3 regions of the Cronobacter turicensis genome follow, and region 2 is predicted to be linked to each of the others. Evidence: predicted binding sites of a transcription regulator. Region 2 holds the regulator's gene; each other region holds the start of a gene.
The links. The regulator Fur, encoded in region 2, represses iron uptake genes when iron is present. The targets are predictions, from matches to a motif close to ATAATAATGAGAACNACTATCAA.

Region 1 (9,620 bases), 1.2 Mb from region 2:
CCAGGCTGTCAAAGATGCAGCGCGCCAGTTCTGCCGCGCTTTGCGGCGCAGGCTGGCCGCGCTCAAGGCAGGCGGCCTGAATTTCGCGGCTCATGTTTTCGGGGTTGATAAAACGGTCATCGTTGGGGTTCACGACAAAGCGGCAGGGCGCAAGCGCGCGCGCCTCGTCGATAAGCGTGGGCAGGTCGTTAATCTGTTGCTCCTGGCAGACGCGCTGCAACAGCCACAGGCCCATGATGTTCTTCAGCACCCGGTATCGCCCTTCGGCGCCGCCTTCGTTAGTGATATTGGCCGCGAGCGCGCGGTCGTCGGTGTACGGCGTTTTGCTCTCAAAACCCATCAGCGACCAGGTGCCGGAGGAGAGCCAGGCCGCGTCCGGCGTCGCCAGCGGCGCGGCGATCACGGCGCTGGCGGTGTCGTGGGTCGCCACGGATACCACCGGCACCTCCACGCCCTGCGCGCTGCGCCAGCGGCCGATGACGTTGCCCGGATGCGTCGGCGCGCCGAGCCAGTGGCGCGGCACGCCCGCCCAGTCGAGCAGCGTCTCGTCCCAGTTATCGGTGTTGATGTTGATAAGCTGCGTGGTGGTCGCGTTGGTGTAATCCCAGTTCAGCGCGCCGGTCAGCCGGTAGCAGAGGTAATCGGGGATGAGCAGCGCGTGCGCCACGCGCCCGACCAGCTCCGGCTGCTGTTCCACCAGCGCGCGAAACTGATAGAGGGTATTGAACGGCAGGAACTGGATGCCGGTGCGGCGGTAAATCGCCTCGCGGCCCACCTGTTGCTCTGCGCGGGCCATGATGCCGTCGGTGCGGCTGTCGCGGTACGACACCGGCAGGCCGACGCGCTCGCCGCGTGCGTCCAGCAACACATAATCGACGCCCCAGGTGTCGATGCCGATGCTGTCGATAGCGACGCCGCGCGCGCAGGCTTTTTCAAGGCCCGCGCGCACTTCACGCTCCAGCGCGTCCACATCCCAGGTGTCGAAGCCGTCCACGCGGCGCAGGCCGTTGGCGAAACGGTGGATTTCTTCAAGCGTCAGGCGCTGTCCGTGGCTGTCGTAGCGGGCCAGCATTACGCGGCCGCTGGAGGCGCCCAGATCGACCGCGACGCTATGGCGAATAGTCATGGTTAGGGTCCTGTTGGAATCTCTGACGCCAGTCTAGGGAGCGGCACGGCGGCGCACCTTCACTCCACGGACAGCGTGTTCACCGCGCTGGCAAGGAAGCAAAGATGAACGTGAGGAAGTTCACAAAATGGCGTCTGGCCGCCCGGCAGGCAGGGGTGTGAGCCGCGCCGCATTTCCAGAAATTTCACGGTGTTTCTTAAAAAACCGACGGGCTTTGCGCGTTTTGGCGTCGAAAATTTAAGGTCTGAGTGAGAACCGTTATCTACTATCAGACAGGTTTTACAGAATGCGGGGGCGATGATGACGGTACTACAGGGCATTGATTTTTTCCCATCCGGCGCGGCGTCGGTCACTATTGAACCGCGTCTGCCGCAGGCAGCCTTTCCTGAGCATCATCATGATTTCTGGGAGATTGTTATCGTCGAGCACGGCACCGGCACGCATGTGTTTAATGGCCAGCCGTATACGCTCAGCGGCGGCTCCGTCTGTTTTGTGCGCGACCACGATCGCCATCTCTATGAGCACACCGAGAACCTCTGTCTGACCAATGTGCTGTATCGCTCTCCGCAGGCGTTCAGTTTCCTGTCGGGGCTTGAAAAGCTCCTGCCGCAGGAGCAGGACGGCCACTATCCGTCGCACTGGCGCGTCAGCCAGCAGACGCTGCATCAGGCCAGCCCGCTGGTGGAGAGGCTGGAAGCGCTGCGCGAATGCAGCGACGTACACGCCGTCGCCAGCATGGAGATGCTCTTTATGCAGCTGTTGATTTTGCTGCGAAGCGGCAGTCAGATGCAGGGTGGCGGCCATGCCGATGAGCGGCTGAACCAGCTTATCGCCTGGCTTGAGGATCACTACGCGGAAGAGGTCTGCTGGGAGCAGCTCGCCGACAAACACATGCTGTCGTTGCGCACGTTACACCGGCAGCTTAAGCAGCGCACCGGCCTGACGCCGCAGCGTTACCTTAACCGCCTGCGCCTCATGAAAGCGCGCTATCTGCTGCGCCATAGCGAAGAGAGCGTTACGGATATCGCCTACCAGTGCGGCTTTGGCGACAGCAACCATTTCTCCACGCTGTTCCGGCGTGAATTTTCGTGGTCGCCGCGCGACATTCGCCAGGGGCGCGACGAACAGATGCAGTAACGCGAAGGGAATCACCGTTTTCTGCGGCAAAAAAGGGGATACTTTGCAGCTATTTGCCCCGGAGATACGCTGTGGCCTCTCAGTTAATGCTCAGGAAAGCGGATTTCTTCGCGACACCTGCCCAGCCGGTCGTCGTGGCGGATCGCTACCCTCAGAATGTCTTTGCCGAGCATACCCACGAGTTCTGCGAACTGGTGCTGGTGTGGCGCGGCAACGGGCTGCATGTGCTGAATGACCGCCCGTATCGCATCACCTGCGGCGATCTCTTTTATATCCGCGCCGAAGACCGCCACAGTTATCAGTCGGTCAACGATCTGGTGCTGCACAACATCATCTATTGTCCTGAACGACTGCAACTGAACGTTAACTGGCGCGATCTGCTGGAAAACCCGCGCGGTGTGAACGGCGACCCGCGCTGGCGGCTCAGCAGCCAGGGTATGGTGCAGGCGCGTCAGGTCATCGACCAGCTGGAGCATGAGAGCCCGAAGCACGACGCGCTCTCGCACTGTTTAGCCGAAAGCCTCTTTTTACAACTGGCGATTACGCTGCGCCGTCATCGTTATCAGCCATCGGGCGGCACGGGGCCGGGCGAGGGCGAAACGCTGGATCTGCTGATGGCGGCGCTGGGCAACAGCCTTGAAGTGCCGTTTGATTTGCAGCACTTTTGCAGCCATTACCAGATTGCCGAACGCCCGCTGCGCCAGCTGTTCCGCCAGCAGACGGGCATGAGCATCAGCCAGTATCTGCGCCAGCTGCGCATCTGCCAGGCGCAGTACCTGCTGCGTCACTCCTCGTTGCTGATTAGCGATATCGCCGCGCGCTGCGGCTTTGAGGACAGTAACTATTTCTCGGTGGTGTTTACCCGTGAAACGGGCGTGACGCCACGGGTGTGGCGTCAGCAGTGGGGCGCAATGACAGGTTAGTTCGCCGCCATGCCCAGCCCGACGATATTCGCCGCCACGATAATCACCACGCAGCCCAGGCTCAGCACGCTGACCGGGCGACGCCCGGCGGCTTTCCACTCGCGCAGCACCAGCCCGACGATCCCGCCGCACAGCACGTAAAAGCTCATGTGCAGCATCCAGCTGATGTAGTCATACTGCGCCGGGATGCGCGCATGTCCCCAGGCGTAGAAGAAAAACTGCAAATACCACATCAGCCCGCCCAGCGCCGAGAGCAGCACGTTGCTGATAAGCAGCGGTTTCGCCAGCGAGAAATCGGCTTTCAGCGACAGCGTTTTCACCTTCGCGAGGCGAATAAAACAGAAGCCGAGGTTGATGAGCGCGCCGCCGCCCATGATAACGACATAGCTCGGCAGGCCGACATACAGCGGGTCGACGCCCAGCGCCGCGGCGGCTTCATGCATCGGTTTTGCGGCGTCCATCGCAAACGACATGCCCGCCGAGAACACGCCGCACATCACCGCCAGCACCAGCCCTTTCTTGAGGTTAAACTCTTCGGCCCTGATACCCATCTGGCGCTCTTTCAACTGGCCCGCGCGGGTGACGATGGCGACGCCAATCAGGGCGACGAACACGCCAAGCAGCGTCATCCGCCCGCCGGGTGTGCCGATGAGCAGCCCGAATTTACCGTTCAGCATCGGCGTCATTAGCGTGCCGACAATCAGCGTAATGCCAATCGCGATGCCGATGCCCATCGACATGCCGAGATAGCGCATGGTCAGGCCGTAGTTAATGTTGCCGATGCCCCACATCGCGCCGAATAAAAACACCGGCAGCAGCGTGGCGGCGCTGAACGAGCGGTAATAGGCCCAGAAATCGGGCAGCAGCAGAGCGCTGACTACCCACGGTAAAATCAGCCACGACACCACGCCGCCTACTGACCACATGGTTTCCCAGGACCAGTGCCGCACCTTCTTAAACGGCGCATAAAAGCAGGCGGCGCTCGCGGCGCCAATCAAATGCCACAGTATTCCCATGGTTATTGCGTTACTCATGCTGTCGTCCTCGTTTCCGTCATAAGGCCAGACGGGAGCGAAAGCCGCCCCCTAACCGAAACGAGTCTATTGAGGCGCTCAATCTTTCACCTTCGGGGCGCTGCCGCGAAGCGCAGGCGGATGGCAAAAAACAGGGGGTAAGCCGAACGGGGATCACACTTTGTGGTGAATTCAGACGATGCCTAAGACATGGAAATCTGTGTAAAAATCAGCGCCAGGTGTCCATTTTCAGCCATTATTGCGTTAAGTTATAACCATATAAAAACTGCGGCATTGATAAACATTTTCAATATCATTTAATTAACTATAATGAACCCACTGCTTACGCGGCGTTAACACCTCTGCCGCCCGATAATAATGGAGATGATGAATATGAGTTATACACTGCCATCCCTGCCGTACGCCTATGACGCGCTTGAACCGCATTTCGACAAGCAGACGATGGAAATCCATCACACCAAACACCACCAGACTTACGTCAACAACGCCAACGCGGCGCTGGAAAGCCTGCCGGAGCTGGCGAACCTGCCGGTTGAAGAGCTGATCGCGAAACTGGATCAGGTTCCGGCTGACAAGAAAACCGTTCTGCGTAACAACGCGGGCGGCCACGCGAACCACAGCCTGTTCTGGAAAGGCCTGAAAAAAGGCACCACCCTGCAGGGCGATCTGAAAGCGGCTATCGAGCGCGATTTCGGCTCCGTTGAGAAATTCAAAGAAGAGTTCGAGAAAGCGGCAGCGACCCGTTTCGGCTCTGGCTGGGCGTGGCTGGTGCTGAAAGGCGACAAACTGGCTGTCGTGTCCACCGCAAACCAGGATTCCCCGCTGATGGGCGAAGCTATTTCCGGCGCTTCCGGCTACCCGATCCTGGGCCTGGACGTGTGGGAGCATGCGTACTACCTGAAATTCCAGAACCGCCGTCCGGACTACATCAAAGAGTTCTGGAACGTGGTTAACTGGGACGAAGCCGCAGCGCGTTTCGCTTCTCAGAAATAAGGTTGCAACCTGACCTGTAAAAAGCGAGCCTGATGGCTCGCTTTTTTTATATCCGCAAAAGGAGGCGCGTATGTATTTCCCGGTGCAGGTTTATCTCGGCAAAATCCGCGACTATGAAGGCAGCAGGCCCAGCGCCATCGGCAAAGTGCAGGTGGAAGGCGAACTGTCGCTCACCAGCCGCGGGCTGGTTGGCGATCAGCAGGCGGAGAAGAAAATTCACGGCGGGGCGGACCGCGCGCTGTGCCATTATCCGCGCGAGCATTACGCCGTCTGGGCGCGTGAATACCCGGAACAGGCGGAGTGGTTCGCGCCGCCCGCGTTTGGCGAGAATCTCTCAACGCTGGGGCTTACCGAAGAAAACGCGTTTATCGGCGATATCTTTCGCTGGGGCGAGGCGCTTATCCAAATCACCCAGCCGCGTTCGCCGTGTTTTAAGGTCAATTTTCACTCTAGGATTAGCGAGCTTTCCGGCCGGATGCAGGATACCGCGCGCTGCGGCTGGCTGTACCGGGTGATAGGCGAGGGCAAGGTGTTCAGCGACGCGCCGCTGGAGCTGGTGTCGCGAGTGAGCGGCATTTCCGTGCGCGAGGCCGCCGCCATCGCGTGGCATACGCCGTTCGATGACGAGCAGTATCACCGGCTGCTGAGCGCAGGCGGCCTTTCCGCCAGTTGGGCGAAAACGCTGCAAAACCGGCGTCTTAACGGGAAGATCGAGGGTTTTTCGCGCAGGTTGTGGGGCCGGGGGTAGTGCGCGCGGTTACCCGAATGTAATTGGTGGGTGCGCTGCGCTTACCCACCCTACAGGAAATGGGGCGGTGCTTGCTGGTGGGTGCGCTTCGCTTACCCACCCTACGGGAAAACTTGTCTCTATGCGTTGTAGGGCGGGTAAGCGAAGCCGCACCCGCCATCGTCAATTAACCCGCCATCGTCACAACACCCACGATTTACGCTGCGTTATCCTGCTTAGGTTTCGCGCTGGCGGCGGGCAGGTCCGCTAAAACCGACGTAAATTCCGGGGACGGCACCAGCGATTCGCGGGTGATCTCCTTAATCGACTTCGCGCCGGTCAGCGTCATCGCCACCCGCATCTCCTTCTCAATCAAATTCAGCAGATTCGCCACGCCCTGCTCGCCGTGGGTCGCGAGCGCGTAAAGATACGCGCGGCCCAGCAACACGCTATCGGCGCCGAGCGCTATCATGCGCACCACATCCAGCCCGTTACGGATGCCGCTGTCAGCCAGGATTGTGATATCGCCTTTCACGGCATCGGCGATGGCGGGCAGCGCGCGGGCCGACGAGAGCACGCCGTCAAGCTGGCGGCCGCCATGGTTGGATACCACAATCCCGTCGGCGCCGAAGCGCACCGCGTCGCGGGCGTCTTCCGGGTCGAGGATCCCCTTGATAACCATCGGGCCATCCCAGAATTCGCGGATCCATTCCAGGTCCTTCCAGGAGATGGATGGGTCGAAGTTGTTCGCCAGCCAGCCGATGTAATCCTCAAGCCCGGTCGGCTTGCCGAGATAGGCGGAAATATTGCCGAGATCGTGCGGGCGGCCATGCAGACCCACGTCCCACGCCCACTGCGGGTGCGTCACCGCCTGCCAGTAGCGGCGCATGGCGGCGTTGGCGCCGCTCATGCCCGAGTGGGCATCGCGGTAGCGCGCGCCAGGCGTTGGCATATCAACGGTAAACACGAGCGTCGAACAGCCCGCCGCTTTGGCGCGCTCCAGCGCATTACGCATAAAACCGCGGTCGCGCAGTACATACAGCTGGAACCACATCGGGCGATTGATAGCGGGCGCGACCTCTTCAATCGGGCAGACAGACACCGTCGAGAGCGTAAAGGGAATGCCTTTCGCCGCCGCCGCACGCGCCGCCTGAACTTCGCCGCGTCGCGCGTACATGCCGCACAGCCCGACCGGGCCGAGCGCGACCGGCATCGAGAGCGTTTCGTTAAACAGCGTCGTCTCAAGACTTAAGTCCGACATATTTTTCAGCACGCGCTGGCGCAGCGCCACCTGTGAGAGATCGTCCACGTTGCGCTTAAGGGTATATTCCGCGTATGCGCCGCCGTCGATGTAGTGAAACAGAAACGGCGGCAGGATACGCTGCGCCGCTGCGCGATAGTCGCTGGCTGCGGAAATAATCATTCATCATTCTCCCTGGACGGTTTCATTAGGTCGTCGGGCAGGCGGGTGACACGCGCCTGGCGGGCGACATCTTCATCAAGCTGTTTAATCGTGGAGTGGACAAAGCCGAGGTGGCGCAGCGTCGCGTTGCGCGCCCGTTCGGCATCGCCGGTTTCTATCGCCTCCAGCATCTCGCGGTGCTGGCCGGTGAGCTGCGCGAAAATCGGCTGCTGCTGATACATCCGCTGACGGCTCTCCATCACGGACGACTGCAGCAGATCGAAAAAGCCGCGCATGGTCTGGAGCAGCACCACGTTGTGCGACGCCTCGGCAATCGCCAGGTGAAAGCGCACGTCGGCCTGCGAGGCGAGATCCGGGTCGTCGCGTTCGGTAAACTGCAACATCGCGTCGAAGCAGTAGCGCAGCTTTTCTTTATCCTGCGCGGTGGCGCGCAGCGCCGCATACCACGCGGTGCTGGCCTCAATGGCGTGGCGGGCTTCTAAAATGTCGTAGCGATAACCCGGATCGTCCGCCATCAGGTTGCGGATGGGCTGGACGATGCGCTGTTCCGACCACGGCTCCAGTTGATAGCGCACAAAGGTGCCGCCGCCGCGACGGCTTATCAGCAGTCCGTCGCGAATCAAAATCTGCAACGCTTCGCGCAGTGAATTGCGCGAGACGCCAAGCTCCTGCGCCAGCTGTCGCTCCGAAGGCAGGCGCATTCCGGCTTCCAGCCCGCGCTCGGCGATGAGCGCACGAATGCGCTCCACCAGATGGTCGGCCAGTCGCCGGGTCATTAATGTCATGGGATCATCCAGGTAAAGTAGTAAGCCTGAAGCAGCGTGATGAGCCCCACCATGCAGGTGAACGCCAGGCTGTGTTTCACGGTAAAGCGGAAGAGATCCGACTCTTTGCCCACCAGCCCCACCGCCGCGCAGGCGATAGCGATAGACTGCGGCGAAATCATCTTGCCGGTCACGCCGCCGGTGGTGTTCGCCGCCACCATCAGAATATCCGAGACGCCGGTCTGCTGCGCCGCCGTGGCCTGGAGCGCCGCGAACAGCGCGTTCGACGAGGTATCCGAACCGGTCAGGAACACGCCAAGCCAGCCGAGGAACGGCGAGAAGAACGGAAACGCGCTGCCGGTGTGCGCCAGCGCGAGCGCCAGCGTCGAGGAGAGCCCGGAGTAGTTAGAGATAAACGCGAACGCCAGCACCATGCCGATAGAGTAAATCGGCAGCGCCAGCTCTTTCATCGTCTGACCGAAGGTTTCCACGGCGGCTTTCGGCTTCATGCGCAGCCAGATAATCGAAATGACAGCCGCCACGAAAATCGCGGTGCCGGTGGCGGAGAGCCAGTCGAATTTGTAGACCGCCGCGTAGGAGGTGGCCTTTGCGACAACCGGCGGCATACGGGCCACGAGGCCATCCAGGAACGGCACGGAGAAGTTAAACACCAGATCTGACAGCGGGCCGCCTTTGGCGAACAGCGCTTTAAACGGCGGAATGCTCCAGAGCGTGACCGTGGCGGTCAGGAACAGGAACGGCGACCAGGCGCGCACCACCTGGCCTGCGGTATAGTTCTTGCGCGCCAGCGTCTGATCGACCACCGAGGCGCCCATATCGCCGAAGCGGAAAATACGCACCGGCTGCCAGCGTTTGAGAAACAGCGTCAGGCAGATCAGCGATACCAGTGAAGAGATAATGTCCGGCAGCTCCGGCCCGATAAAGTTCGAGCTCAAATACTGGGCGATGGCAAACGAGCCACCGGCGACCAGCACCGCGGGCCAGGTCTCTTTGATGCCGCGCCAGCCGTCCATAATCGCCATGATCCAGAACAGCACGATAATCGTCAGGAACGGCAATTGACGGCCCACCATCTGACCAATCTGGAAGCTGTCGAGCCCGGTCACCTGGCCTGCCACCAGAATCGGGATGCCCATCGCGCCAAACGCCACCGGCGCGGTGTTGACAATCAGGCACAGCCCAGCGGCGTACAGCGGGTTAAAGCCAAGTCCTACCAGCAATGCGGCGGTGATCGCCACCGGCGCGCCAAAACCCGCGGCCCCTTCCAGAAACGCCCCGAACGAGAAACCGACGATCAGCATTTGCAGGCGCTGGTCCGGCGTGATGGAGAGAATAGACGAGCGGATGATGTCGAACTGCCCGGTTTTCACCGAAATTTTATAGACGAACACCGCGGCGATGATAATCCACGCTATCGGCCACAGGCCGTAGAAGAAGCCGTAAATCACGGACGCGAATGCGCGTTCCGCCGG
Region 2 (9,620 bases):
GGTTCGCCGCCGATATGTTCGGGCTCGACCTCGCCGCGTTCACGGCCATTGAAATGGCGGAAAATGGCGATAGCGGCCACCCGAATGAAATCGCGTTCTCTTCCAGCAACAAAGCCTACGATGAAGACTGGTCCGGCGATAAAAGCGGCATCAGCCTCTATAAAGCGGCGGGAAAATTTAAATATGGCCCCGTCTGGGCGCGGGCAGGCTGGTTGCAACCGACAGGCCAGACGCTGCTGGCGCCGCACTGGAGCTTTATGCCCGGCACGTATCAGGGCGCCGAAGCCGGGGCGAATTTTGATTATGGCAAAACAGGCGCGCTGAGCTTTTCGTACATGTGGACCAACGAATACAAGTCGCCGTGGCATCTGGAGATGGATAAATTTTACCAGAACGACAGAACCACCCGCGTGGATTATCTCCACTCCATTGGCGCGAAATATGATTTTAAAAATTCGCTGGTGCTGGAAGCGGCTTTTGGTCAGGCCGAGGGCTATATCGACCAATATTTCGCGAAAGCAAGCTACAACTTCTCTCTTGCCGGCAACCCGCTCTCTACCAGTTATCAGTTTTACGGCGCGCGCGATAAAGCCAGCCATGGCAGTATCAATGATATCTACGACGGCACCGCCTGGCTTCAGGCGCTGACGTTTGGCTATAAAATTGGCGAGGTCGATCTGCGTCTGGAAGGCACCTGGGTGAGCGCCGAAGGGCAGCAGGGCTACTTTCTGCAGCGCATGACGCCCACTTACGCCTCCTCTAACGGTCGGCTGGATATCTGGTGGGACAACCGCTCCGATTTCAACGCCGATGACGAAAAAGCCGTGTTCTTCGGCGCGATGTATGACCTCAAAAACTGGAATCTGCCTGGTTTCGCGCTCGGCGCCTCGTATGTTTACGCCTGGGATGCGAAACCTTCCACGCTTCCGACCACCGACGGTTACTACGATCCCAACTATCGCCTGAAAGAATCCGCTTACAGTCTGGATGCGGTTTACACCCTGCAGGATGGCCGCGCCAAAGGCACGATGTTCAAACTGCATTTCACCCAGTACGACAACCATTCTGACATCCCGAGCTACGGCGGCGGCTACGGCAACATCTTCCAGGATGAACGCGACGTGAAATTTATCGTCACGGCGCCGTTCACGATTTTCTGATTGCGCAGGGGCGCGCGCAGGCGCCTTACATAAAGGGCAGTGAAAAGGACACGATGATGAAAAAATTACAGGTCAGTCTGTTAGCGGGTGCGGTAATGGGGCTTTTTTCCGGTACCGGCGCACAGGCGTCAACGGCAGAACACATCAGCCAGTTTGGGCTCAATTATGCGATTACCGACAATCAGGCCGCGCAGCACGGCACAGACTGCGCGGCGCTGGGCGCCGACTGGGCGTCATGCAATAAAGCGGTTATCACGCTCACCAATCCAGGCGATGCGGTAACGGAAAAAAACTGGACTATCTGGTTTCACAGCATTCGCCAGATCCTCAAAGTCGATAACGATCAGTTTAAAGTGACCCACGTGATGGGCGATCTCCACAAGCTTGAGCCGACGGACAAATTTACCGGCTTCCCGGCGAAAGCGTCGGTGGAGATCCCGATTATTAATGAGTACTGGCAACTGTTTATCACCGACGTATTGCCGCGCTGGTATGTCACGGCAGACGACGGCGCGCCGAAGGTTATCGCCAGTACCGATACCGAAACGTTAACTGACTTCGTCAGCCCGCTAAAAGATCAGTGGAAACGCACGGCGGATGATAAAAACATTCTGATGACCGCCGAAGCGCGATTCGACAAAAACAGTGACGTCAAAACCCTGAATGCAGAGCATCTGCGCGGGCAGATCGTGCCTACGCCGCGCCACGTTGAAGTACACGGACAAAACGTCTCACTCGATAAGGGCGTTCAGCTCTTTCTCTCCGCACTGGATAAACCCGCGCAGGAGGCGATTACCGCCCGTTTTGCGCTGCTCGGCGTGAAAACCGACGCGGGGTATCCGGTGCGGACAGCCATCGACAGCAAGGCGTTTACCGGCAAAGAGGCGGTGTCCGGCGCGTATCAGCTGCATATCGGGCCACAAGAGACGACGATTACCGGCTATGACCGCGCAGGCGTTTTTTATGGGCTGCAATCGCTGCTCTCGCTGATCCCGGCGGAGGGCGCCAGGCAGATAGCGACGCTGGACGCCCAGGACGCGCCGCGTTTTGACTATCGCGGCATTCACCTTGATGTGGGGCGCAACTTCCACACCAAAGCGGCCGTGCTGCGTCTGCTTGACCAGATGGCGGCCTATAAGCTCAATAAATTCCACTTCCATCTGAGCGATGACGAAGGCTGGCGTCTTGAAATACCGGGTTTGCCGGAACTGACTGACGTGGGCGCGAAGCGCTGCCACGATCTCAGCGAAAAAACCTGCCTGCTGCCGCAGCTCGGCTCCGGGCCGGACACCAACAATAACGGCAGCGGGTATTTCACGCGTGCGGATTATATTGAGATAGTGAAATATGCCGCTGCGCGCCAGATAGAAGTGGTCCCGGAAATCGATATGCCCGCGCACGCCCGCGCGGCGGTTGTCGCGATGGAAGCGCGTTACGACAAACTGGAAAAAGCGGGCAAAACCGAAGAGGCGAATCAATATCGTCTGCTCGATCCTGACGATACGTCGGTCACCACTGGCGTGCAGTACTACAACCGCACCGGCTACCTCAACCCATGCCTCGACTCGTCGCGCCGCTTCGTGGATAAAGTGATTGGCGAGATCCAGCAGATGCACAGAGAGGCCGGACAACCGCTCAGCACCTGGCATTTCGGCGGCGATGAGGCCAAAAATATCTACCTCGGGGCGGGCTATACGGACAAAGCGAAACCAGAGGCCGGAAAGGGGATTATCGACCAGAGCCGTCAGGACAAGCCCTGGGCGCGCTCGCCGGTATGCCAGAAAATGGTGCAGGACGGCGTAGTGACTGATGTCGACCATCTTTCCAGTTACTTTGGTATTGAAGTCAGTAAGCTCGTCAAAGCCCACGGCATCGACACCATGCAGGCGTGGCAGGATGGCCTAAAAGATGCGAAAGACGTCAGCGCGTTTGCTACCTCGCACGTCAACGTCAACTTCTGGGATACGCTCTACTGGGGCGGCTTTGATACGGTGAACGACTGGGCGAATAAAGGTTTTCGTGTCGTGGTCTCTAACCCGGACTACGTCTATCTCGATTTCCCGAACGAAGTGAATCCGGCGGAGAGCGGCTATTACTGGGGCACGCGCTTTAGCGACGAGCGCAAGATTTTCAGCTTCGCGCCAGATAACCTGCCGCAAAACGCAGAGACTTCCGTTGATCGCGATGGCAATGCATTCAGCGCCAAATCCGACAAGCCGTGGCCGGGCGCGTATGGCCTCTCGGCGCAGCTCTGGAGCGAAGTCGTGCGCACCGATAAGCAGATGGAGTACATGATGTACCCGCGTCTGCTGGCCGTCGCGGAGCGCGCCTGGCATCGCGCCGCCTGGGAGCAGGATTATCAGGCGGGTCGCGAATATAAAGGCGGCGAAACGCATCTGGTGGATGTGAAAGCGCTGCACGACGACTGGACGCGCTTTGCGAACCTGACCGGCAGCCGCGAACTGCCGAAGCTTGAAAAAGCGGGCGTGCAGTTCCGTTTACCGGTGCCCGGCGCGCGCGTTAAAGAGGGCGTGTTGCGGATGAACATCAGCCTGCCTGGCGTCGCAATGGAGTATTCCACCGACGGCGGCGCGCGCTGGCAGCGTTATGACGCCGCGAAGCCGCCACGCGTCGCAGGCGCGGTGCAGGTGCGAAGCGTCAGCAGCGACGGCAAACGTTACAGCCGTGTGGAGAATGTACAGCTGTAACCCGGCGTAATAAAAAGCCAGCCTCCGGGCTGGCTTTGTTGTGTGGGGCGCCGTGCGTGTTACAGCGTGTCCGGCAGATGATGAACCGCGACCAGCTTGCCTTTACTGATTTCAATATTTTTCGCGCTGCGTAATTGAGAAAGGGTTTTCATCACCATACTGCGGGAAAGATTAGTTTTTTTAACAATATAATCCGCCACGTTAATGCGGTTACGCATGAACTCATCCATCGCCGCCAGGCAATCGATATTCGCTTTAATCATACTGAAGCTGTTTCTACCGATCATGATTTCTTCGCGATAGCAAAGTATATTAATAATCCATGAGGACAAAATAAGCAGATGTAACTGGCAGTGATTTTTTTCAATTTCCTGCATGAAATAATCAAAAGGAATTAACTGATAATGACATTCAGAATCAGCCTGTAATTTTGCGAATTGGGATTTACCTAAATTCCTGGCGAGACCAAGAACGGAAGGCGCGCTGCTTTTTTCCAGCAGCAGCCGGTCGCTCTGGCGCATCAGAGAGAACTGACCACCGCGAATGATGCAGATCTCCCCGTCCCGCAGGGGAATGAGCGTATTTTTTTCTGCGCGAGACCAGTTACCGTAGCTATTGAAAATATCCGCGATACGGTAAATCTCAGCAAGCGGTTTAGGGGGTAAGACCATATTGGTTACCTTATATAAAATAGAATTAAATCGTTGCTGTATCTTAATGGATGCTTTTTTATTGCTGCAATAAGGGGCAGGGGAGATAAAAGGAAGAACAGGGGTAATCTTACGTCTAAACGATTGACCGGTAAAGATATTTATATTTTCTGAATTTCCATTTAATAAAATATAAGTAGCTTAATTAAGCATTGTGCGCTGTATTAAAACACCATAAATTTTATTTTTATCTAAAAAAATACATTTGTATTTTCAGGGGAAGGTTTTCAGAGAATAAAAAAGCCGACAGATGTCGGCCTGGGTTATGCAGCGTGGCGAACGTTATTTGCCGCCAGCCTCGTGCGCGTGTTCATTTTCGCGGCAGTCGCCATCCGCACAGTGCCCGTACAGATAGAGGCTGTGGTTGGTCAGGCGGATGCCATGACGCGTTGCGATTTCACGCTGACGAGCTTCAATGGAGTCATCGCTGAACTCGATCACTTTGCCGCAATCGAGGCAAATCAGATGATCGTGATGATGCTGTTGCGTCAGCTCGAAAACGGATTTTCCGCCTTCGAAATTGTGACGGGTGACGATGCCGGCATCGTCGAACTGGTTAAGTACGCGATAGACCGTGGCAAGGCCAATCTCTTCACCCATGTCAATCAGACGCTTATAGAGGTCTTCCGCACTGACATGATGATTGACCGGTTCCTGCAGCACTTCGAGGATTTTTAATCGAGGAAGCGTGACTTTCAGGCCGGCCTTCTTTAATGCGGTATTGTTGTCAGTCATGCGGAATCTGTCCTGTTGCTTAACGACTCGCTCCGGAAGGAAGCGATACATCGGATACGCCGAAGATGAATGCGTCTCATTATAGAACTGACATGCCTAAATGAAAACCGCAAGCGTCCGGCAAAAAAGAGCTTAAAAATCGTGGACCAGCCAGCGTTTTTCACGTGGAGGGCCTGATAATTAAGGAAGCCATTGTACAGCTTAGCGAGGGAAAGTTAAAAATTTGTAGCAATTATTTTCATTGCTTTTATCTATCAAACGGCGCGGACATCCGCCCGCGCCATGTATCTCAGGCGTTGATGATTTCCTGCAGATGCAGTTCTTCAGAAACCTGTTTGACCCATTTTTCAACGCGTTCTGCGGTCAGCTCAGGCTGGCGGTCTTCGTCAATCGCCAGACCGACGAAGTGATCGTCGTCCGCCAGACCTTTGGAGGCTTCAAAGTGATAGCCTTCGGTCGGCCAGTGACCAACGATGGTCGCGCCGCGCGGCTCGATAATGTCGCGAATGGTGCCCAGCGCGTCGCAGAAGTATTCAGCGTAATCTTCCTGGTCGCCGCAGCCGAAGAGCGCGACAAGCTTGCCGTTGAAATCTATTTCTTCCAGCGTCGGGAAAAAATCGTCCCAGTCGCACTGCGCTTCGCCGTAATACCAGGTCGGAATGCCAAGCAGAAGAATATCGAATGCTTCCAGATCTTCTTTGCTGCTTTTAGCAATGTCATGCACTTCAGCAACGTCTTTCCCGAGCTGTTTCTGGATAATTTTTGCGATATTTTCGGTATTGCCGGTGTCGCTGCCGAAAAAGATGCCTACGATTGCCATAAGAAGAATAACCTCTTGAATCTAAATGTGATGGTGCTGGCATAACGCCCACAGATAGGGCAATCATAGCAGAACAAAAGAGGGTGCGGAAACGGTATCAGGCGCCGGGTGCACTCTCTGCTACATTGCCCCGTCCTTTTGGGTAAAAATCAGACCAGACCTTACTCCTGCAAGGCTTTCAGCTGAGCGAGCAGCATCGCTTCTATCAGCTCGCTACGGCTGATATTGCGCGCCTGCGCGAGATGGTTCAGCGCGTCTACCGCGTCGGCGTTCAGCTTCAGCTCGACGCGCTTAAGCCCGCGAACTTTGTCACGCTTAAGCTGGTTGCGCTTATTGATGCGCAGCTGTTCGTCGCGCGACAGCGGGTTGGTTTTCGGTCTGCCCGGACGGCGTTCATCCGCGAAGAGATCGAGCGTTGTGCGGTCCGTTTGTTCTTTTGCCATGGTATGAGTATAGACAGGGGAAACAGGCTGCCGTGGCGGAGCCCGGCGGTATTTCAGCGCGCCATCATACATGAGGCAGCGAAGCGCGCCAACGCATCCGGCGCAGGACGGCGCCGGTCGGTCTGTTTTTAATCAGTTTCCAGAAAACGACGGATTGCGCGAAGCACCGCCTGCGGTTTTTCGGCATGCACCCAGTGGCCTGCGCCCGCAATCACATGCGCGCGGGCCTGCGGGAACTGCGCGAGCAACGCTTCGCGGTGCGCTTCTTCCACGTAAGGCGACGCGCCGCCGCGGATAAACAGCGCCGGGCCGTGCCAGGCAGGCACCGTCTCCCAGCCGACGATACGCGCATACTGACGCCACAGCACCGGCACGTTAAAGCGCCATTCGCCCTCGACAAACGATTTCAGCAGAAACTGCACCACGCCTTCTTCGCTAATGTGCTGGCGCATAACTTCCGCCGCCTGCTGGCGCGACGTGGCGCCCGCGTCGCTCACCGCGTTCACCGCGTTAAAAATCTCATCGTGACGGCGCACCTGATAATCCACCGGCGCGATATCAATCGCCACCAGCTTTTCTATGCGATCCGGCGCAAGCGCGGTCACCGCCATCGCCGCTTTGCCGCCCATCGAATGGCCGATAAGAATCACCTTTTCCAGCCCCAGCGCGTCGAGAGTTTCGAGAATATCCTGCGCCATCGCCGGGTAATCCATCGTCTCGCTGCGCCCGGAAAGCCCGTGGTTGCGCAAATCTACCTGTACAACGTCATGATCTTCCACCAGCTCGCGCGCCAGCACGCCCAGGTTATCCAGGCTGCCAAACAGCCCGTGAATGAACACAATCGGTGTATTTTGAGTCGGTTGTTGCGCAGATTGCGTGCGGGTATTTAATTTCATGGCAAAGTTCTTTTTTGGCGACTGACAGGTTAGGTTATCATGTTGACCATTCTGCCGCCCGGCTGCAAGGTTCCAGTTAATTCCGACTTTTGCGGCCTTCCTGGTTTGACGCTATCCGCTGTTGGGTTTTAACTCTATAATCCCAACGACTTGTATTCAGAAAAGATATCGCACTGGATTAAGATGAAAACGATTGAAGTTGATGACGAGCTGTATCGCTACATTGCCAGCCACACCCTGCATATTGGCGAAAGCGCGTCCGACATTTTACGGCGCATGTTGAAATTTTCCGCCTCCTCGCAGTTAGCCGCTACTCCAGCCAAAGCAGAGACTTCCGCCATCGTCGCGCCCGCCGCTGAGCCTGAAAAACCGGTAAACCCGGCCCGCGATCGCGTGCGCGCCATGCGTGAGTTACTGCTGTCGGATGAATACGCCGAACAAAAACGCGCGGTCAATCGTTTTATGCTGGTGCTGTCTACACTCTATTCACTGGATGCAAACGCGTTTGCCGAAGCGACCGAGTCATTACATGGCCGTACCCGCGTCTATTTCGCCGGTGATGAGCAAACGCTGCTGCAAAGTGGCAACCAGACGAAGCCCCGCCACGTGCCGGGCACCCCGTACTGGGTGATCACGAATACGAATACAGGCCGCAAATGCAGCATGATCGAACACATCATGCAGACCATGCAGTTCCCGGCGGAATTGATTGAGAAGGTTTGCGGCACCATTTAACTCTTGCGTCAGAAGGACCAGGCCATGGCAGTCGATAACCGTGCGGGACAGCCTGCACAACAGAGTGATTTAATCAACGTCGCCCAGCTGACCGCGCAGTACTACGTGCTGAAGCCGGAAGCGGGTAATGCGGAACACGCGGTGAAGTTCGGTACCTCGGGCCACCGCGGCAGCGCCGCGCGCCATAGCTTTAACGAGCCGCACATTCTGGCTATCGCGCAGGCGATCGCCGAAGACCGTGCGAAAAACGGCATCACCGGGCCGTGCTATGTCGGCAAAGATACGCACGCGCTCTCTGAGCCCGCGTTTATCTCCGTGCTGGAAGTGCTGGCCGCCAACGGCGTCGATATCATCGTGCAGGAGAATAACGGTTATACGCCGACGCCTGCGGTCTCTAATGCGATCCTTGAGCACAACAAACGCGGCGGCGCGCAGGCGGACGGCATTGTCATCACGCCATCGCACAACCCGCCGGACGACGGTGGCATCAAATACAACCCGCCTAACGGCGGCCCGGCGGACACCAACGTCACCAAAGTGGTCGAAAACCGCGCCAACGCGCTGCTGGCGGACGGCCTGAAAGGGGTAAAACGCCTCTCTCTGGACGACGCCTGGGCCAGCGGCCGCATTCAGGAAAAAGACCTGGTGCAGCCGTTTATCGAAGGGCTGGCGGACATCGTCGACATGGCTGCTATCCAGAAAGCGGGCCTGAAGCTCGGCGTTGACCCGCTCGGCGGCTCCGGTATCGAATACTGGAAGCGCATCGCGGAGCACTACAAGCTTGATCTCACCCTCGTCAACGATCAGGTGGATCAGACCTTCCGCTTTATGCATCTCGATAAAGACGGCGCGATCCGCATGGACTGCTCCTCGGAATCGGCGATGGCCGGTCTGCTGGCGCTGCGCGATAAGTTCGATCTGGCGTTCGCCAACGACCCGGACTACGACCGCCACGGTATCGTCACGCCTGCGGGCCTGATGAACCCGAACCACTATCTGGCGGTGGCGATCAACTACCTGTTCCAGCATCGTCCGCAATGGGGCCAGGACGTGGCCGTCGGCAAAACGCTGGTTTCCTCCGCGATGATTGACCGCGTGGTGGATGCGCTGGGCCGTAAGCTGGTGGAAGTGCCGGTCGGCTTTAAATGGTTCGTTGACGGTCTCTACGACGGCAGCTTCGGCTTCGGCGGCGAAGAGAGCGCGGGCGCGTCCTTCCTGCGCTTTGACGGCACGCCGTGGTCTACCGACAAAGACGGCATCATCATGTGCCTGCTGGCGGCGGAAATCACGGCTGTGACCGGTAAAAACCCGCAGCAGCACTATGACGAGCTGGCCGCGCGTTTCGGCGCGCCGAGCTACAACCGTCTCCAGGCTTCCGCGACCTCCGCGCAGAAAGCGGCGCTCTCTAAGCTC
Region 3 (9,620 bases), 2.1 Mb from region 2:
ATGCCGCCGTGAATAACATGACCAACAGCGGCGGTTCAGCATCCGCTATGCAGCCAGCCGCGGCAACGCGCAGCGGCAATAGCAACAGCAGCAATCCGTTCCGTCAGTAACGTCTGCGCGGGAGGCCCATACGCCTCCCGCCTGAACGTAAGTCAACGTAAAGATCCCCGCGCCATCCGGCTCCCCGCTTTAATTTCAACCACTCATCCACTATCCTGAGCACCATAACTGTGCAATACCACTGGGTCAGGATGCAGGCATGAAACGGACAAAACAGATTAACCGCGCAATGTTTCGCAAAAGCTGGAACGCGCGCCATTTAACGCCGGTGGCCTTCGCGGTCACGGCGGCGTTTATGCTCGCCGGTTGTGAAAAGAACGACGAAACCGTGCAGCTTTACCAGAATGCGGACGATTGCTCGACCGCCAACCCCGGCAAAAGCGCTGAGTGCACCACCGCGTACAACAACGCCCTGAAAGAGGCGGAGCGCACCGCGCCGAAATACGCCACGCGTGAAGACTGTGTCGCGGAATTTGGCGAAGATCAGTGCAAGCAGGTCAATAATACCAATACCAGCCAGGCCACGCAGCAGACCGGCAGCATGTGGATGCCGCTGATGGCGGGTTACATGATGGGCCGTCTGATGGGCGGCGGCGGCATGGGGTTCGCCCAGCAGCCGTTGTTCAGCTCGCGCAACCCGGCAAGCCCGGCTTACGGTAAATACACCGACGCCAGCGGCCGCAACTACGGCGCCGCGCAGCCGGGCCGCACCATGAACGTACCGAAAACCGCGCTGGCGCCGAAACCGGCCACCACTTCGACCATCACCCGCGGCGGTTTCGGCGATTCCGTCGCGAAACAGGCCACGATGCAGCGCAGCGCCGCAGGCTCCTCCTCTTCTCGTTCAATGGGCGGCTGACACATGGAAAGAATCGCTATCAGCGAGCGCCCGGACTGGCGCGAAAAGGCAACGGAATACGGCTTTAACTTCCACACGATGTACGGCGAGCCGTACTGGTGCGAAGACGCCTACTACCGGCTGACGCTGGCGCAGGTCGAAAAGCTCGAAGACGTGACCGCCGAGCTGCACCAGATGTGCTTACAGGTCGTCGAGAAAGTGGTTGCAAGCGACGCGCTGATGACCAAATTCCGTATTCCTAAGCACACATGGGAGTTTGTGCGTCAGTCCTGGCGCAGCGGCCAGCCGTCGCTCTATTCGCGTCTCGATCTCGCCTGGGATGGACGCGGCGAGCCGAAGCTTCTTGAAAATAACGCCGACACGCCGACCTCTTTGTATGAAGCGGCGTTCTTTCAGTGGATCTGGCTTGAAGATCAGCTGCGCGCCGGGAACCTCCCGCAGGGCAGCGATCAGTTCAACAGCCTCCAGGAGAAGATCATTGAGCGTTTCGGCGAGCTTAAAGCGCAATATGGCTTTAACCGCCTGCATCTCGCCTGCTGTCGCGATACGGTAGAGGATCGCGGCACGGTGCAGTATTTACAGGATTGCGCCAGCGAAGCCGGGATCGAGAACGATTTTCTGTTTATCGAAGATATCGGCCTTGGCGAAAAGGGGCAGTTTACCGATCTGCAGGATCAGGTGATTAGCAATCTGTTTAAGCTCTATCCGTGGGAGTACATGCTGCGCGAGACGTTCTCCACCAAGCTGGAAGACGCGGGCGTGCGCTGGCTGGAGCCTGCGTGGAAGAGCATCATCTCCAACAAAGCGTTGCTGCCGCTGCTCTGGGAGCTCTACCCGAACCACCCTAACCTGCTGCCAGCTTACTTTAGCGAAGATAATCCGCCGTCGATGGAAAAATATGTGGTGAAACCCCTCTTTTCCCGCGAAGGCGCTAACGTGTCGATTATCGAGAACGGTCAGACCATCGAGCAGGTGGAAGGCCCGTATGGCGAAGAAGGCACTATCTTGCAGCAGTTCTGCCCGCTGCCGAAATTTGGTGACAGCTATACGCTTATCGGCAGCTGGCTTATCAACGACCAGCCCGCCGGGATCGGTATTCGTGAAGATAAGGCGCTGATAACCCAGGATCTGTCGCGCTTCTACCCGCATCTGTTTGTGGAATAACAGCGATGGCGCCCCAGGGGCGCCATGGTTAACCCACCTGCACCGACAACATGCTTAACGACGCCATTTCCAGACCATCCACCGGAACGCTCACTGTTTCGGTGCCGTCCCACGTGCCGAGCGCGTACAGCAGCGGCAGGAAATGATCCGCCGTCGGGTTCGACAGGCTGCCGCCGGGATGATCCAGATAGTTGACCAGCGGGTGATCTGCCGCCTCGCCGCGCCACGTCAGGTTTTCTTTGACAAAGTTATTGAACGACTCCGCCCACGGGTACGGCTCACCTTCCCCATGCCAGCGTGCAGTACGCAGGTTATGGACGACGTTGCCGCTCGCCACCAGCATGACGCCTTCGTCACGCAGTGCGGCAAGGCGGCGGCCCATCTGATAGTGCCAGACCGGAGGTTTGGTACTATCTATACTCAACTGCACTAGCGGAATATCCGCCTGCGGATACATTTTTATCAGTACGCCCCAGGCGCCGTGGTCAAAGCCCCAGGCGTCTTTATCGAGCGTAACCGGCAGCGGCGCGAGAAGATCCACGACGCGCTGCGCCAGCGCTGGCGAGCCGGGGGCCGGATAATGGGTATCGTACAGCGCCTGCGGGAAACCGCCGAAATCGTGAATGGTTTGCGGCTGTTCCATCGCGGTCACGCCGGTACCGCGCGTAAACCAATGTGCCGAAACCATCACAATGGCTTTCGGACGCGGCAACGTTTCGCCAAGCGCGCGCCAGGCGCGGGTATAACGGTTATCTTCCAGCACGTTCATCGGGCTGCCGTGGCCCAGAAACAGTGCAGGCATACGGGATGACGGAGTCATTTTTTTATCCTGAAACGGTAATATCAATGGACTTACCTTACGCCGATTACGCGCTGAAAGAACGGAGATAACCATGATGAAGACCGTCAGAAAATTTGAATGTAAGTAATCTGTAAAAGCCACGGACGGGCCTCGACTTTTCCGTTCCGCTCGATACATTAATGATAATCATTATCAAAAAGGAGTGTTCGATGTCTGTGCCTCTGATCCTGACCTTACTGGCGGGCGGCGCCACGTTTATCGGCGCGCTACTCGGCGTGCTCGGTCAGAAGCCCTCTAACCGGCTGCTGGCTTTCTCGCTGGGTTTTGCCGCAGGCATTATGCTGCTGATTTCCCTTATGGAAATGCTGCCCGCCGCGCTCGGCGAAGAAGGCATGTCGCCGGTGCTGGGTTATGGCATGTTTATCGTCGGCCTGCTGGGCTATTTCGCGCTCGATCGCCTGCTGCCGCACGCGCATCCGCAGGATCTTATCGATCCGTCGCCAGCTCACGCGTCGCGTAACCTGCGCCGCACCGCGCTCCTGTTGACGCTTGGCATCAGCCTGCATAACTTTCCGGAAGGTGTCGCCACCTACGTGACGGCCAGCACTAATCTGGAGCTGGGTTTCGGGATTGCGCTCGCGGTCGCGCTGCACAACATCCCGGAAGGGCTGGCGGTGGCGGGCCCGGTTTATGCGGCAACGGGCTCGCGCCGTAAAGCCGTTATCTGGGCGGGGCTCTCCGGGATGGCTGAAATTCTGGGCGGGGTACTGGCGTGGCTGATCCTCGGCACGATGGTGTCGCCGGTGGTCATGGCGGCGATTATGGCGGCGGTCGCAGGGATCATGGTGGCGTTGTCGGTAGATGAGCTGATGCCGCTTGCCAAAGAGATCGATCCGCATAACAACCCGAGCTACGGCGTGCTGTGCGGCATGTCGGTGATGGGATTAAGCCTGACGCTGCTGCAAACCAGCGGCCTTAGCGGCTAATAAAAAAGCCCGGTCAGACCGGGCTTTTCAGAAGCATTCAGGCCCGGCGTTCGCCGGGCTTTTTGTCAACTCGCTTTGCGCTCCTGCGCCTGGCGATAGCTCACTAAATCTTCGATGGTCACGACCGGCATATTGTGTTCGCGGGCAAACGCGATGCACTCCGGCGCACGCGCCATGGTGCCGTCGTCATTGGTCAGTTCGCACAACACGCCCGCTGGTTTAAAGCCTGCCAGCGAGACTAAATCGATGGTCGCTTCGGTGTGACCGCCGCGAGTCAATACCCCGCCCGGCTGCGCGCGCAGCGGGAAAACGTGCCCAGGACGGTGCAGATCGGATGGTTTCGCGTCATCGGCAATCGCCGCGCGAATGGTCGTGATGCGGTCGGCGGCGGAAACGCCGGTCGTCACGCCGTGCGCCGCTTCGATAGTCACGGTAAAGCCGGTGCCGAACGCGCTGGTGTTGTTTTCCACCATCATCGGCAGGTCGAGCTGTTTACGGCGTTCTTCGGTCAGGCACAGGCAAACGATGCCGCTGCCGTGACGGATGGTTAACGCCATCTGTTCAACGGTCATGGTTTCGGCGGGGAAAATCATATCGCCTTCGTTTTCACGGTTCTCGTCATCGAGCACCATCACGCCGCGCCCTTCGCGCAGTGCGGCGATCGCGTTTTCCACGCGTTCAAAAGCGGTGCCAAAAGCAGAAAGAAGCGTCTGATTCATGGTAAAGAAACCTCATTAATTATATGGATTACCAGAATCAGGGCGGTCTTAGGAGTGCCGACAAGCGGCAAGCAAAATAACGTGAGTGGGCATAAGCCCAGGCAGATCGTTACTCTCTCCCATCCGGACTTTAACCGTCGGCCCCGGAATTACACCGGATCTGCTGACCTTCAGAAACAACCTGAAGCGCTCGCGGGCTTTCAGTTTACCTTGCGTCTGACGCTTTCGCGCAGAAGCAGGATCAGCCTGATTTACCGCCGGTGGGGAATTACACCCCGCCCTGAGAATAAGCGGAATAACTATAACGCCATTGATAATCGTCGGCAATGCATGAGATTCAAACATTTCCGGTTTATACCCTTCCGATCAGCGATTACAATTACTCTTCAGACCATACCAGATCAGGGAAACCGCTATGATTGACCCGAAAAAAATTGAACAGATCGCCCGTCAGGTCCATGAATCGATGCCAAAAGGGATCCGTGAGATCGGGGAAGATGTTGAGAAGAAAATCCGCCAGGTATTGCAGGCCCAGCTGTCTCGCCTGGATCTGGTGAGTCGTGAGGAGTTTGACGTGCAGACGCAGGTACTGCTGCGCACGCGTGAGAAACTGACGGCGCTGGAACAGCGTCTGACTGCACTGGAATCCAGCGGCGCAACCACCGCCTCCGCGCCGGCAGAGACTTCAGCGACCGCAGGCAGCGCCAGCGCGCCCGTCACCGCCGTGACGCCGCCGCCTGCCATCCCGCCGGTTGACAGCCTCGACAAGCAGGACTGACAGAAACAACAACGCCCCCTGCCAGGCAAGGGGCGTTCGCACCAGACGGCTTTAACTGTTCTTCTGGATCTTCTTAATGATATTGGTGGTCGAGCAGCCATCTTCAAAGTTCAGCACCATGACCTCCCCGCCGTTGGCCCACACCTCTTTGCTGCCTGCGATATCTTCAGGCTTATAGTCGCCGCCTTTGACCAGCAGATCCGGCAGGATTTCGCTGATAAGCCGCTGCGGCGTGTCTTCTTCAAACGGCACCACCCAGTCGACCGCTTCCAGCGCGGCCAGCACAATCATGCGCTGCTCCTGCGGGTTTACCGGACGGGTTTCGCCTTTCAGGCGTCGGGTGGAGGCATCACTGTTGACCGCCACAATCAGACGGTCGCCGAGTTTGCGGGCATTCGCCAGATACGAGACGTGGCCTGCGTGAAGAATGTCGAACACGCCGTTGGTCATCACCACTTTCTCGCCGCGCTTGCGCGCCGCCAGCACGGCTTCTTTCAGCGCCGCTTCGCTCATCACGCCAAAGCCGGTTTCCGAGCGCCCGCGCACGGCGTTTTCCAGTTCCACCGGCGATACGGTTGACGTACCGAGCTTGCCGACCACCACGCCCGCCGCAGCGTTCGCGAAGAAGCAGGCTTCTTCCAGCGAATTGCCGGACGCCAGCGTCGCCGCCAGCACGCCAATCACGGTATCGCCCGCGCCGGTCACGTCATAGACTTCCTGCGCCTGCGTCGGCAGGTGGAACGGCGCTTTGCCCGGTTGCAGCAGCGTCATGCCCTGTTCCGAGCGGGTCACCAGCAGCGCGCTGAGATCGAAATCGGCGATGATTTTCATGCCGCGCTCGACAATCTCCTGCTCGTTTTTGCATTTGCCCGCCACCGCTTCGAATTCAGACAGGTTCGGCGTCAGCAGCGTGGCGCCACGATAGCGCTCGAAATCGGTGCCTTTGGGATCGATAAGTACCGGAACGCCCGCGTTACGCGCCAGCTGGATCATCTGCTGGACGCTTGCGAGCGCGCCTTTGGCGTAGTCAGAAAGCACCAGCGCGCCGATCTGCCCCAGCGCCTGGTTGATGCGCTCGTGCAGCGGCTCGGGATCGACCCCGTCGAAGCCCTCCTCGAAATCAAGGCGAATCAGCTGCTGGTTGCGCGACAGCACGCGCAGCTTGGTGATGGTCGGGTGCGTCGGCACTGACACGAAATCACACTTCACGTTCACCTGTGAGAGTGACTGGCTGAGCGCGCGCGCCGCGTCGTCAATGCCGGTCAGGCCGACCAGGCGCGAACTGGCCCCGAGAGACGCGATGTTCATCGCCACGTTCGCCGCGCCGCCCGGGCGCTCTTCGATGGTTTCCACTTTCACGACCGGCACCGGCGCTTCCGGCGAAATGCGGCTCGTCGGGCCATACCAGTAGCGGTCCAGCATCACATCACCTACTACCATGACGCCTGCGCGTTCAAAATCGGGCAGCGTTACTTTCATTCCTGACTCTCCTGAGAGACACCAAAATTTGCGCGCGATGATAGCACAGTTACGCGCAATCGCACGGTTACGCCGGGGCCAGCCAGCGCCGCCAGCTGTCGCGCACCTGTTCGCGCTCGGGCCCGAACGCCGTCTGCGCCACATGCCCTGGCTGTTCCTGCAAGGCCAGATGGTGCAGTTCATCGCGAAGGGTGACATAGGCGTGCGTGAGCGCTTTCGCTTCGTCCTCGCGCATAATGTCGTGCTGCGCCAGTAGTTCAAGAATACGCACATTATCGGACCAGCGCGTCAGCTTCGGCTGCTCCGGCGCGTAGCGCAGCACCAGATACTGCGTAATAAATTCGATATCCGTAATGCCGCCTTCATCGGCTTTGATATCAAACCGATCGCGGTATTTATTGCCCAGGTGCGCGCGCATTTTTTCGCGCATCTCGCGCACGTCGGTTTGCAGCTTGTCGTTGTCGCGCGGGGTGGCGAGCACCTCACGGCGAATGGCGTCAAACTGCGCCTGCAGCGGCCTGTCGCCGTAGACGACGCGGGCGCGCACCAGCGCCTGATGCTCCCACGTCCAGGCCTCGTTTTTCTGGTAATCGGCGAACGCTTGCGCGGTAGTCACCAGCATCCCGGCCGCGCCGGACGGGCGCAGACGGGCGTCCACTTCATAGAGAATGCCGGACGACGTGCGGGTGCTGAAGAGATGCATAATGCGTTGCGCCAGGCGCAGATAGAACTGGCGCCCGTCGATCTCGCGCTCGCCGTCGGTCATCACATCCGCCGGACAGTCGTGCAGGAAGACTAAATCAAGATCGGAGCTGTAGCCGAGCTCCCAGCCGCCAAGTTTGCCATAGCCCACCACCGCGAAACCGCGGCCGTCGCGTTCGCGCAGATGCGTCGGCTGGCCGTAGCGCGCCACCATATGGCCCCACGCCTGCTGTACCACCGCGTCGATGATTGCCTCGGCAAGCCAGGTTAAGTGATCGCTCACTTTCATCACCGGCAGCGTACCGGCGATATCCGCCGCGGCCACACGCAGCAGTTGCGCCTGTTTAAACTGCCGCAACGCCTCAAGCTGTTGTTCTTCGTCGTCATCCGGCACGCGCAGCAGATACTGGCGCAGTTCATCGCGGTAGGCATCCATCGCCGTCGGCTGATAGAGCGTATTCGGATCGAGCAGTTCATCAAGCAGCAGCGGATAGCGCGCCAGCTGGCTTGCGACCATCGGCGAGGCGGCGCACAGGCGGATTAAGTGCTTCAGCGCGCCGGGATATTCGCTTAACAGCTCAAGATAAGTGGTGCGCGTAACGATGCCGGTCAGCAGCGGCGTCACGCGGGAGAGCGCCAGCGCCGCGTCGTCAGGACTTGCGCAGACGGCACTCAGCAGGGGCGGCATCAGGTTATCGAGCACCTGACGCCCGCGCGGGCCAATGGTGCGCTTTTCGGTCTCTTTGCGAAAATCCGCGAGCGTCGCGAGGAACCGCATCCGGCCTTCCGCCCCTAACGCGCTCAGCACCGGCGCGTCGTCGTCGGCATCCAGCGCGTCATGCCACAGCTCGCGCCAGCCTTCGTTCAGCGCCTCTTCGCCTGTGCCCGGCTCTTCATCGCCGATAAGCTCGTTAAACACGCGGCGCACGCCCGCCATATGGCGCTCCAGCCGCGCGCTGAGCGCCTCCCAGCGCTCTTCGTCCATCGCCCACGCCAGACGCGCGCGGTTCAGCGCGTCGCCCGGCAGCGTCTGGGTTTGTTCATCGTTAATGCTTTGCAGCAGGTTTTCGAGACGCCGCAGGAAGAGATAGGCGTCCCGCAGGCAGGCGGCGTCGCCAGCGGAAAGCAGATGCAGATGTTCAATCGCCTCAAGCGTCGGCAGCAGCGAGCGCTGCTGTAAGGACGGCTCGCGCCCGCCGCGGATCAGCTGGAACACCTGGACGATAAATTCGGTTTCGCGAATACCGCCCGCGCCGAGTTTGATGTTATCGGTCAGCCCCCGGCGGCGCACCTCGCGGGCAATCATGCCCTTCATATTTCGCAGCGACTGAATCACGCTGAAATCGATATAGCGGCGGAAGATGAATGGCCGCAGCATGGCGCGCAACTCCTGGCTCCAGGCGTCGTCGGTGTCGCCCATGATGCGCGCTTTCACCATCGCGTAGCGCTCCCAGTCGCGCCCCTGCTCCTGGTAGTAATCCTCAAGCGCGGCGAAGCTCAGCACCAGCGGGCCGCTGTCGCCGAACGGGCGCAGGCGCATGTCCACGCGGTAGACAAAACCGTCCTGCGTGGGCTGGTCGAGCGCTTTAATGAGCCGCTGGCCAAGACGCGTGAAAAACTGGGCATTATCCAGCTCGCGCCGGCCGCCCTGCGTCGAGCCGCCTTCCGGCCAGGCGAAGATAAGATCGATATCCGAAGAAAAGTTGAGCTCGCCGCCGCCAAGTTTCCCCATACCGAGGATCATCAGCGGCTGTGGGACGCCCTGCGCGTTGCATGGCGTGCCCCATTCGCGACAGCAGGCGGCGTAAAGCCAGTCGCGCGCAGCGACGATAAGGGTTTCCGCAAGCTGGCTGAGCTGCGTGAGCGTTTGCTGCGTGGTGGCCTGTTTCAGCGTCTGCGACCAGGCGATCCGCGTCATCATCCGGCGGCGGAACTGGCGCAGCGCGCGCATCAGCGCCGCCTCGTCGTTAACGTCCGCAAGCGCTGTCTGCAGCCAGGCGGGGTAATGCTGCCACTCGTCAGGCACAGGCGGCGCGGCTTCCAGCTCGTTCAGCCATTCCGGGCGCGCGCT

Region 1: a site for Fur is predicted at 4,494-4,516, ahead of sodA (superoxide dismutase [Mn]). Genes of this name have one in related genera too.
Region 3: a site for Fur is predicted at 3,059-3,081, ahead of zupT (zinc transporter ZupT). Genes of this name have one in related genera too.

The regions. Positions count from the first base shown of each region.
Region 1 covers NZ_CP165997.1:4,198,441-4,208,060, reverse strand. The annotation lists gene rhaB (rhamnulokinase) at 1-1,126, opposite strand, end outside; gene rhaS (HTH-type transcriptional activator RhaS) at 1,427-2,263, shown strand; gene rhaR (HTH-type transcriptional activator RhaR) at 2,335-3,186, shown strand; gene rhaT (L-rhamnose/proton symporter RhaT) at 3,183-4,220, opposite strand; gene sodA (superoxide dismutase [Mn]) at 4,593-5,213, shown strand; gene yiiM (6-hydroxyaminopurine reductase) at 5,284-5,961, shown strand; gene lldD (FMN-dependent L-lactate dehydrogenase LldD) at 6,158-7,363, opposite strand; gene lldR (transcriptional regulator LldR) at 7,360-8,148, opposite strand; gene lldP (L-lactate permease) at 8,145-9,620, opposite strand, start outside.
Region 2 covers NZ_CP165997.1:2,990,656-3,000,275, reverse strand. The annotation lists gene chiP (chitoporin) at 1-1,160, shown strand, start outside; gene AB8W27_RS14285 (beta-N-acetylhexosaminidase) at 1,217-3,868, shown strand; gene AB8W27_RS14280 (helix-turn-helix domain-containing protein) at 3,928-4,539, opposite strand; gene fur (ferric iron uptake transcriptional regulator) at 4,861-5,313, opposite strand; gene fldA (flavodoxin FldA) at 5,603-6,133, opposite strand; gene ybfE (LexA regulated protein) at 6,295-6,576, opposite strand; gene ybfF (esterase) at 6,705-7,472, opposite strand; gene seqA (replication initiation negative regulator SeqA) at 7,656-8,207, shown strand; gene pgm (phosphoglucomutase (alpha-D-glucose-1,6-bisphosphate-dependent)) at 8,232-9,620, shown strand, end outside.
Region 3 covers NZ_CP165997.1:695,112-704,731, reverse strand. The annotation lists gene tolC (outer membrane channel protein TolC) at 1-110, shown strand, start outside; gene AB8W27_RS03380 (DUF1190 family protein) at 260-919, shown strand; gene AB8W27_RS03375 (glutathionylspermidine synthase family protein) at 923-2,083, shown strand; gene ygiD (4,5-DOPA dioxygenase extradiol) at 2,112-2,903, opposite strand; gene zupT (zinc transporter ZupT) at 3,095-3,871, shown strand; gene ribB (3,4-dihydroxy-2-butanone-4-phosphate synthase) at 3,937-4,590, opposite strand; FMN riboswitch at 4,698-4,882, opposite strand; gene AB8W27_RS03355 (accessory factor UbiK family protein) at 5,006-5,368, shown strand; gene hldE (bifunctional D-glycero-beta-D-manno-heptose-7-phosphate kinase/D-glycero-beta-D-manno-heptose 1-phosphate adenylyltransferase HldE) at 5,420-6,847, opposite strand; gene glnE (bifunctional [glutamate--ammonia ligase]-adenylyl-L-tyrosine phosphorylase/[glutamate--ammonia-ligase] adenylyltransferase) at 6,915-9,620, opposite strand, start outside.